2 regions of the Pseudoalteromonas sp. MQS005 genome follow, and region 1 is predicted to be linked to the other one. Evidence: predicted binding sites of a transcription regulator. Region 1 holds the regulator's gene; the other holds the start of a gene.
What was found. The regulator sigma-54, encoded in region 1, starts transcription at its own class of promoters, with help from an activator protein. The targets are predictions, from matches to a motif close to GTTGGCACGNNNNTNGNNT.
Positions count from the first base shown of each region.

Region 1 (4,624 bases):
GTAGGTTACGTACATCAACACTCACGGCAATTTTATTATAACTGTCGGAAACACTGCGCACTAATGATGGTAATAAATTAAGTGGAATATTGTCTACACAATAATAACCTAAGTCTTCCACAACGCGTAACGCCACAGATTTACCTGAGCCTGAACGACCGCTTATAATTATTAATTCCATTTATCACCTTTCTTTATTACTACGATTGACTGACGATAACCTGATACAGTTCGCTATCCGATTTGGCGGCGCGTAACTGTTTACAAAATTCTTTATCATTGAGCTTATCAGCAATCGTGGCTAGCGTCTTCAAATGCTGCTGATTATCGCCATCGGGAACAATTAACGCGACAAAAATGTCAACCGGTCGGTTATCAATCGCATCAAAATTAATAGCTGTTTCGCTCACTAAAATCAAAGCAAGGGGCTCTTGAGCACCACTCATGCGACCATGTGGAATAGCAATGCCTCGACCAATGCCTGTACTTCCAAGCTTTTCTCTTGCAGTTAATGCATTAAGAATATCTTGTTGTGTTAAATAGGGCAGCTTATTGTGAGCCAATTCACTGATAAATTCTAAAATTCTTTTTTTACTATTAAAAAGGACCGCAGCTTTACTGCAGTCCTGACAGATAAGTGAGCTTAGTTTCATAGTGTTAGTGTCGAGCAAGTTTCTCTTTGTGTTTAATTACTTGACGATCTAGCTTGTCAATGAGCGAGTCTATAGCGGCATACATATCTTGATGCTCAGTAGAGGCAAAAATCTCAGCGCCACTAACATGAACGGTTGCTTCAGCTTTTTGGTTTAGTTTTTCTACATCGAGAATAACGTGCACATTCGTTATGTGATCAGTGTGCCTCTGTAACTTCGAAAATTTACTATTTACGTAGTCTCTAAGCGAGTCGGTAATATCTACATGGCGACCAGTTAAATTCAGTTGCATAAACATTTTCCTCTTTGTTGTACGCCTTAAATCAAACTTTTACGTTGATTAGACGGGGGAATAGCTAGAGATTCGCGATATTTTGCAATGGTTCTCCTCGCTACTTTAATTCCTTGCTCTGCCAATATATCTGCAATTTTACTATCACTCAATGGTTTAGCTGAGTTTTCTGCAGCGATTAATTTTTTAATTAATGCACGTATTGCTGTTGATGAACATTCGCCACCATTTTCAGTACTTACATGGCTTGAAAAGAAATATTTAAGCTCAAAAATGCCACGTGGTGTATGCATGTATTTTTGCGTAGTAACACGCGATATAGTCGACTCGTGCATTTCCACCATTTCAGCCACATCGTTAAGCACCATAGGCTTCATAGCCTCAGGACCGTGTTCAAAAAAGGCCTGTTGCTGCTGCACAATACAGTTGGTTACTTTAAGTAGCGTGTCATTTCTACTTTCTAAGCTTTTTATAAACCATTTAGCCTCTTGTAAGTGCGAGCGAATAAACTGGCTATCACCACTTGATTTAACCGTACGCGACATAGCTGCATATTGGCTATTTACTCTGATCTTAGGCATGCTATCTGGGTTTAATTCAACTACCCAACGACCTTTAACTTTTTTAACCGACACATCAGGAATAACGTATTCAGACTCTTCTCTAACAATAGTGTCTGCCGGTTTTGGGCTGAGCGTATGAATCAACGTCATGATTTCTTTAAGCTCATCTTCTTTAAGCTTTGTTTTTTTCATCAACGTGCGATAGTCACGTGCAGCAAGTAAATCAATATGATCGGTTAAGATCATTTTTGTTTCGTTTAAAAAAGGTGTGTCTTTATCAAATTGATTTAGCTGAATACACAAGCACTCTTGTAAACTACGCGCGGCTATTCCCACTGGATCAAATAGTTGAATACGCTTTAGTACCGCTTCTATTTCGTCAAGTTCAACTTCATCTTCGCCGTCGTTTTCTTGGTTAAAGCTTTCTAATATTTCTTCACAGCTAAGGGTTAGAATCCCTGAGTCGTCCACAGCTTCTACAATTGCAATAGCTATCGCTTCATCGGTAGGGCTAAACGGCGTCAATTGAAGTTGCCACATTAAATACTCATGCAGCGTTTCAGTCGAAGAGCCTTGATAAATAGATTCATCTTCTGGCATTGGGCCCGATGAAGAGGCAGGCGCTGCGCTCATATATTCATCCCAAGTAACATCCATAGCCATATCATCGCTAATGGTGTCTTTGGTCATTGCTTCGCCGCTGTCTTGCTCATACTCGCTAGGTTTATCGTCAGCTGAGGCACTTAGCGTTAAGTCATCGTTATCGGCTTTTTGTTCGTTTTTACCTGCAGTGTCTTCGCTGTAATCGTGTTCTTCAACTTCAAGCAAGGGGTTGCTATCGAGCGCTTCTTGAATTTCTTGCTGGAGATCCAATGTACTGAGTTGCAATAAGCGAATTGCTTGTTGCAACTGTGGAGTCATTGTAAGTTGCTGGCCCATGCGCAGCTGTAATGATTGCCTCATGTATCTCTAACAATCCTTTTAAATTAGTATGATTAATCTTAGCAGATGCTTAGTGGAATAACACACATATTAGAGCTTGAACTGCTCGCCCAAATAAACATCGCGTACTGTTTTATCGTTTAATACGTATTCAGGAGTGCCTGATGCAATTAACTCCCCATGAGAAACTATGTAGGCTTTTTCACAAACATCAAGTGTTTCGCGCACGTTATGGTCTGTAATAAGTACGCCAATGCCACGGTTTTTAAGATGCTCTATAATCTTTTTAATATCTAATACTGAGATAGGATCAACCCCCGCAAAGGGTTCGTCTAAAAGGATAAATTTAGGGTTTGCTGCTAACGCGCGAGCAATTTCAACGCGGCGACGTTCACCACCTGATAAGGCCATACCTTGGCTGTCGCGGATATGCTGAATGCTAAATTCATCAAGTAAATTATTTAAGGTATCTTCGCGTTGTTGTTTATTTAATTCTTTACGTGTTTCTAAGATAGCCATTAAGTTTTGATAAACAGTCAGCTTTCTAAAAATAGACGACTCCTGCGGTAAATAACCAATCCCTAAACGCGCCCGGCTGTGCATCGGTAATAAAGTAATATCTTTATCATCAATTGATATTTTGCCTTTATCGCTAGGGACAAGGCCTACAATCATATAAAAAGTGGTGGTTTTACCTGCACCATTAGGGCCAAGTAACCCCACAATACTGCCAGCTTCAACCTCTAGGCCAACGTTTTTTACAACTTCACGACCTTTGTAGCTTTTAGCTAATAGCTCTGCTTTTAATGTGCTCATGGTTGGCCTTTATCATCTTCTTTTTTATTTTCAACAGGGACTAAAATAGTGTGTACACGGTCTGTTGAGTTTTCGTCTTTTTCTGCGCTAATTAACTGCTGCTCGATATCGTAAGTGATACTTTTAGCTGTTATTTTTTGACCTGCTTGAGCAATGCTTGCATCGCCGATTAAGGTTAAAAAACGCAGCGACACATCGTAACGCACTTCATTAGCACTGGCACTCATTATGGTGCCATCAGCTTGTGTTTCTTCAAAATATGCAGGGCTGCCTGTGGCAATTAATAACTGTTTGTTATCGCCTAGGTCATCGCGTTTGTGCACTTCTAAACGGTCAGCTGTGATACGGCGATTACCATGAATAATTTCAACATTTTTCTCAAAAATGCCTACGTTTTCTTTTAATTGACCTTCTTGCTTATCTGCACTAATTGAAATTTGATTAGCAGCGGGGGCTTCAGCAGGTTCAGCGCCATTACTGTTAAAAGCAATTAATAGTGAGGGAACAATTAAAATTTTAAATAGGTTATTGGTCATAATATAGGGTTCGCGTATGGTTAATAAGTTTAATCACCTCGGTTTTTAAATCGGCCTCAAGGCCTTTACCTGTGATTTTTAAATTAGGTCCTGTAATAACGACAGGCTGCTGTGATTGCATGGTTAATAGTTTTATATCAACATTGATGGTCTGGGCGGTGATCGTATCGATCATGGCGTTATCTACTAAGTTTTGAGCGGTTACATTACCCTCTAACACCAGTTGACGGTCGTCGTAGAGGGTGGCTTCATCGGCGTTAATACGCCATGTTTGCTGCTCGTTGTATAAAGTGAATATAGGCTTTTCAAAAAAGGTAAAACCGAGTTGTTGATACAACTCCATTTTTACCGCAGTTACCTTATGGCTCACTTTACCCTGTTCATTATAAGCTGTTTGTTTTAGCTCAATAGCGGTATAATCAGGCTTAGCAATAACTTGTGTTTCTTCGCTTGCAGTAATATCAACCTTAGTAAAATAAGGATACCAGAGCCAAACCATACAGCTTATGAATAAAACGCTCAGTATAATGCGCGCTACATTCATGAACTCGTTCCTTGGCTAGTTAGTGGCTTGTTATTTTCGAGCATAAGTAAGTCTGTTAGCTCTCTTACCGCACCAAAACCGCCGGGCAGTTGGGTTACATAATGTGATAAACGTTTAATAAGTGGATGAGCATCGTTTACGGCAACCGCAAAACCGACTTGCTCCATTACTGGCATGTCTGGGCCATCATCACCTATATAAGCAATTTGCTCATCGCTAAGCGCTAATTTTTGTTTTAATTCTTGATAGGCTATAAGCTTGTCTTCTTGGCCTTGATA
Region 1 covers NZ_LYRQ01000020.1:17,803-22,426, reverse strand. Annotated here, with positions in the region: gene rapZ (RNase adapter RapZ) at 1-181, opposite strand, end outside; gene ptsN (PTS IIA-like nitrogen regulatory protein PtsN) at 201-653, opposite strand; gene hpf (ribosome hibernation promoting factor) at 658-945, opposite strand; gene A9479_RS08890 (RNA polymerase factor sigma-54) at 972-2,471, opposite strand; gene lptB (LPS export ABC transporter ATP-binding protein) at 2,541-3,266, opposite strand; gene lptA (lipopolysaccharide transport periplasmic protein LptA) at 3,263-3,802, opposite strand; gene lptC (LPS export ABC transporter periplasmic protein LptC) at 3,792-4,346, opposite strand; gene kdsC (3-deoxy-manno-octulosonate-8-phosphatase KdsC) at 4,343-4,624, opposite strand, start outside.

Region 2 (4,624 bases), on a different contig from region 1:
ATCTTCTGTTAACCACGCTTTCACTACTTGTGATGATAGTTCTGGTTCATTGGCTACAAGGGCACGAACCGCTTTGAGTAAGTCTTCGTCGCCGTGTAGGTCTGGTAAGCGTAGTGTACCATCGCTTGAGAAGCCAACAGAAGCAGAATCAAAGTCATTATTTAGCATATCTAATGTGCTGTCACCAAGATCAACACCTGAACTAAGAGAATCTTCATCGTATTCTTCAAGTGTATTATCTGGGTAGATTAAGCGTTTAAGCATAGGTTTAACGACAGCTAAAATCAGTACAATAATAACCAGTGCACCTAATACTAAGCGCATCATTTTCATAAACCAATCTTGTTCCCATAAAGGCAACTCAAAATCAAGCGCTGAGTCTTCACGAACAAATGGTACGGTCACTACTTCAAGTGCATCGCCACGTTGCATATCAAAGCCTACGCCACCTTGTAACAAGCGACGAATATTTGACAGGGCTTCAACCGAGCGTGGCGTCATAGTTGTTTCACCATTTTCACCCACCGTAGGCAGGTAATCAACCGCAACAGAGACGCTTATTCTGCGGATCACTCCAGTTTGCTGACGCTTATGTGAAATAGTGGTATCGAGTTCATAGTTACGAGTGGCTTCTTTGTGAGTTCTACTCGGTGAGGTTGCAGTGCCTGCACCGCCCGCCATCGCATCTTCAGGAATAGTTGAGTTAACTGGTGGCTGATTAGTAAGCGCGCCTGGAATACCAACCGCTAGGCCACCAATATTATTTTCTTCAAAGGTCGTTTCACTTCTTACCGCAGGTAAATCTGGGTTGTAACGTTTTTGTGTTTCTTCTACCGCACTAAAGTCCATACTTAAATCTACTTGTGCGGTGTAATTACCTAATCCAACCACGGGGATCAAAATACTGTCGATTTTTTCTAGGTATTCTTGCTCACGTTTACGTTCTATATCGTATTCTTTACGCGAGCGTGCAGCTAAAGAGGTTTGCGAGCCTGAATTTAATAAACGACCATTTTGATCGGTCACAGTAACGCGCGAAGGCTCAAGCCCTTGTACCGCTGAAGCTATCATATCAACAACCGAGTCAACTTCTTCGCCATCTAGAGAGCGACCGCGTTTAAGAGTAAGTACAACAGTCGCAGAGGGTTTTTTCTCTCTACGGGCAAATACATTTTCTTTGGGAATCGCTAACAATACTTTGGCGCGAGTAACATTATTTAGCTCTTCTATAGTACGGGCAAGTTGTTGCTCACGGCCATGTTTAAGGCGCTCACGTTCTAAACGTTGGCTTACCCCAAACCCCATGTCTTGCATAATAATGTCGCTACCTGAAGTAGGCCCTTGATCTAAACCTTCACGGGTCATCAATAACTTGATATTTTGATATTCAGTTTCATCCACCGAGACCACATTGCCATCAAGTTGGTAGTCAATTTTTTGTGCATCTAAAAAGTCGAGTGTTTCTATTAACTCTTCAGTTTGCATTTTACCTAAAGGGCGCATATCTGGCTGACGAGCCCAAATAATAACGAAAATAGCAATGGCTAAACAAATAGCTAATGCAACAATCAGGGTAATTTGACGTAAAACATCAACACCGCCAAGGGCACTGAAATAGCCTGATTTTTGCTCTTGTTGATCTTCGTTTTCACTTTGCTCCATCATGCCATCAGCAAGTGCCAGATCTGTAGATTGATTAGATTGCGCCACAATAATTCTCCACTACCTAGTTAAACAGGCATGTTCATAATTTCTTTATAAGACTCAACAAGCTTATTACGAACCTGTACCGTAGCTTCAAATGCCACAGAAGACTTTTGCGAAGCAATCATAGCCTCGGCAAGTGATACGCTTCTGTCGCCATTCTCTACCGCTTTTACTTTTTGTCCTGTGTCTTGCTGAAGTTCATGCACTGTATTAAGGGCATTACTCAACATGTCACCAAACTGTGCTGTAGAGGTTGATTGCACTTGCGTTGGCAAGTTATTAACTTGATTACTACGTGTGGCCTCTGCAGCCATTGATTGCATTTCTTGAAATAAAGCACTGTTTTGAATTTTCATAATTGTCTCTGATAATGCAGTAAACTCTTAAAGTGAATAAAGCACAAAACATGCCAAAAATTAAAACCAATTAAAACAATACCTTAAATGAAACAATTAAGCAGTCAGAGTTTTGACAGCCCTAAATTCAAGTGATTGAACTTAGGGCTTATGGGGGTTATGCTGGGAGGGAAATACCTAAATCACGCATTTGTGCTAATTTGTAGCGTAATGTACGCGGGCTAATACCTAAGGTTTCGGCGACCTCTTTGCGTTTTCCTTGGCAGCGTGCCAAGGTTTCTAAAATAATACGATGTTCTTTATCTTTAAGCTCATCTTTGTAACTACCAGTATCGACGGCTAACAAATCATTTTTTTGCTCATCTGCAGGCGCTGCTTTTTCATCATAATAAGCGTTACTGAGACTACTTTTTACAGGCTCAATGTCAGCTTTAGTTTCTGCCACAAAATGCGTTGGGGCTAGATTTTCGATAAAAATAGCATGCTCATCAATACTATTTCCACTACGTAAAATTAATGCTCGCTGGATAACGTTATCTAGTTCGCGTACGTTACCGGGCCAGCTATGGCTAAGCAGTTTTTGCTCTGCACTGCTATCTAAATACGCCATTGGCTCTTTGCTTTTACTTAAGTGACGTTCAATCAAATGTTTAGCCAACACAATAATGTCCCCTGGGCGCTCACACAGTGGTCGCCACAGCAGTGGGAAAACATTGAGTCGATAGTATAAATCTTCGCGGAACTGGTTTTCAGCAACCGCTTCTTTTAACTCTCGGTTACTTGTGGCAAGCACACGTACATCCAGTGCAATGGTTTTACGACCACCTAAACGCTCAACTTCACGCTCTTGTAGTACACGTAACAGCTTGGCTTGCAGGCCTAAATCCATTTCGGTGATTTCATCAAGTAAAATAGTACCGCCCTGTGCTTGTTCAAACTTACCAGGGCAAGCTTGAATAGCACCGGTAAACGCGCCTTTCTCATAACCAAATAAAGTGGCTTCGAGCATATTTTCAGGAATAGCAGCACAGTTAATCGCAACAAACGGTTCATTACAGCGTTTTGATTTGTCATGAATATAACGCGCCAGTACTTCTTTACCAGAGCCACTTGGCCCAAGCACCATCACACTGGCATCTGAACGAGCAACTTTATTAGCAAGTTCGAGTAATTGAATACTACTAGGGTCGGCGACAATGGGCCCGTCTGTTTCTTTTTCTTTTTCTGGTAAGTAACGACTCACCATATTCAATAGCACTTCTGGTGCAAATGGCTTAGCCATATAATCAATCGCGCCTAAACGCATAGCCTCTACAGCATCATCAATAGTGGCATAGGCCGTCATCATTAGTACGGGTAAATCAGGGTAATTTAATTTAATACTACGTAATAAATCCAAGCCGCTCATTGCGCCCATTTGTACATCACTGACCACCAATGAAAATACTTCTTTTTTTAGTAGCACCATGGCTTGCTCGGCACTATTGGCGGCCATACAGGCTATACCTGACATTTCAAGCGTATCAATTAATGCTTCACGAAGTCCGGCGTCATCTTCTACAACTAAAATAGTGTTACTCATTGTGACTCCCCTAATTTAGATGTGACACTAATAGGTAGCAACATACTAAAAATTGCTCCCCCTTGTGGGTTGTTGTCTGCTTCAACACGTCCCTGATGTGCACTGGCCACTGAACTTACAACGGCAAGTCCTAAACCAGTACCTTGGCTTTTAGTGGTATAAAAGGGTTCAAATATTTTCTCAGTTTGTGCTAAATCAAGCCCAGGGCCATTATCACTAACACTAATGCGGACATAATCAGGGTCTTGCATATCACGCAAAGCACTAAGATGTACTTGTGCGCCACTGCCAATGACTTGAATACTATTATGAATTAGGTTTTGAATTGCGCTTGCCAATGCTGTTTTGTTACCCATAATTTCAATATCGGGTTCAGGTAAGCTCACATTTAATTCGCTATCATTGAGCGCTACCATAGCATCGGCACCGGTTTTAACTTCACTTAGTAGCTGTTGCATCGACACTTGCTCAACAACTTGTTGATCACCACTTTTAGCAAATAACAGCATGTCGTTTACTTGGGTTTCTAAATCTTTTAAACGTGACATTAATTTAGTATGAAAACTGCCGCGAGACGCTTCGGGTAAGCGTTTTGAGCCTAAATTTGCGGCATACAACATAGCCGCTGATAACGGTGTGCGTACTTGATGAGCTAAAGACGCAACCATTTTACCTAAGGCACTTAAACGCTGCATATGCGCGACTCGCTTTTGTAAGCGTCGGGTTTCGGTTAAATCGGTCATTAGTATAAGTTGCCCAGGCTCAGGCGCGAGTGCAGTAATATCGAGCTTAATTAAGCGTCCATCTTTTAACGACACTTCATGACCATCATCTTGATGAGGACGAAATGAGCGCTGAATAACGCTAAACCACTTCTCTCCTTCTAATGGCTCGCCGAGCATATCGATAGCTATTTGGTTTGCCTTAGCGATCATTCCTTTACCATCGAGTACAATCACGCCCGCAGGCATGGTATCAA
Region 2 covers NZ_LYRQ01000003.1:109,285-113,908, forward strand. Annotated here, with positions in the region: gene fliF (flagellar basal-body MS-ring/collar protein FliF) at 1-1,710, opposite strand, end outside; gene fliG (flagellar motor switch protein FliG) at 1-2, opposite strand, end outside; gene fliE (flagellar hook-basal body complex protein FliE) at 1,731-2,063, opposite strand; gene A9479_RS02610 (sigma-54 dependent transcriptional regulator) at 2,221-3,645, opposite strand; gene A9479_RS02615 (PAS domain-containing sensor histidine kinase) at 3,642-4,624, opposite strand, start outside.
Region 2: a site for sigma-54 is predicted at 2,103-2,121, ahead of fliE (flagellar hook-basal body complex protein FliE). Genes of this name have one in related genera too.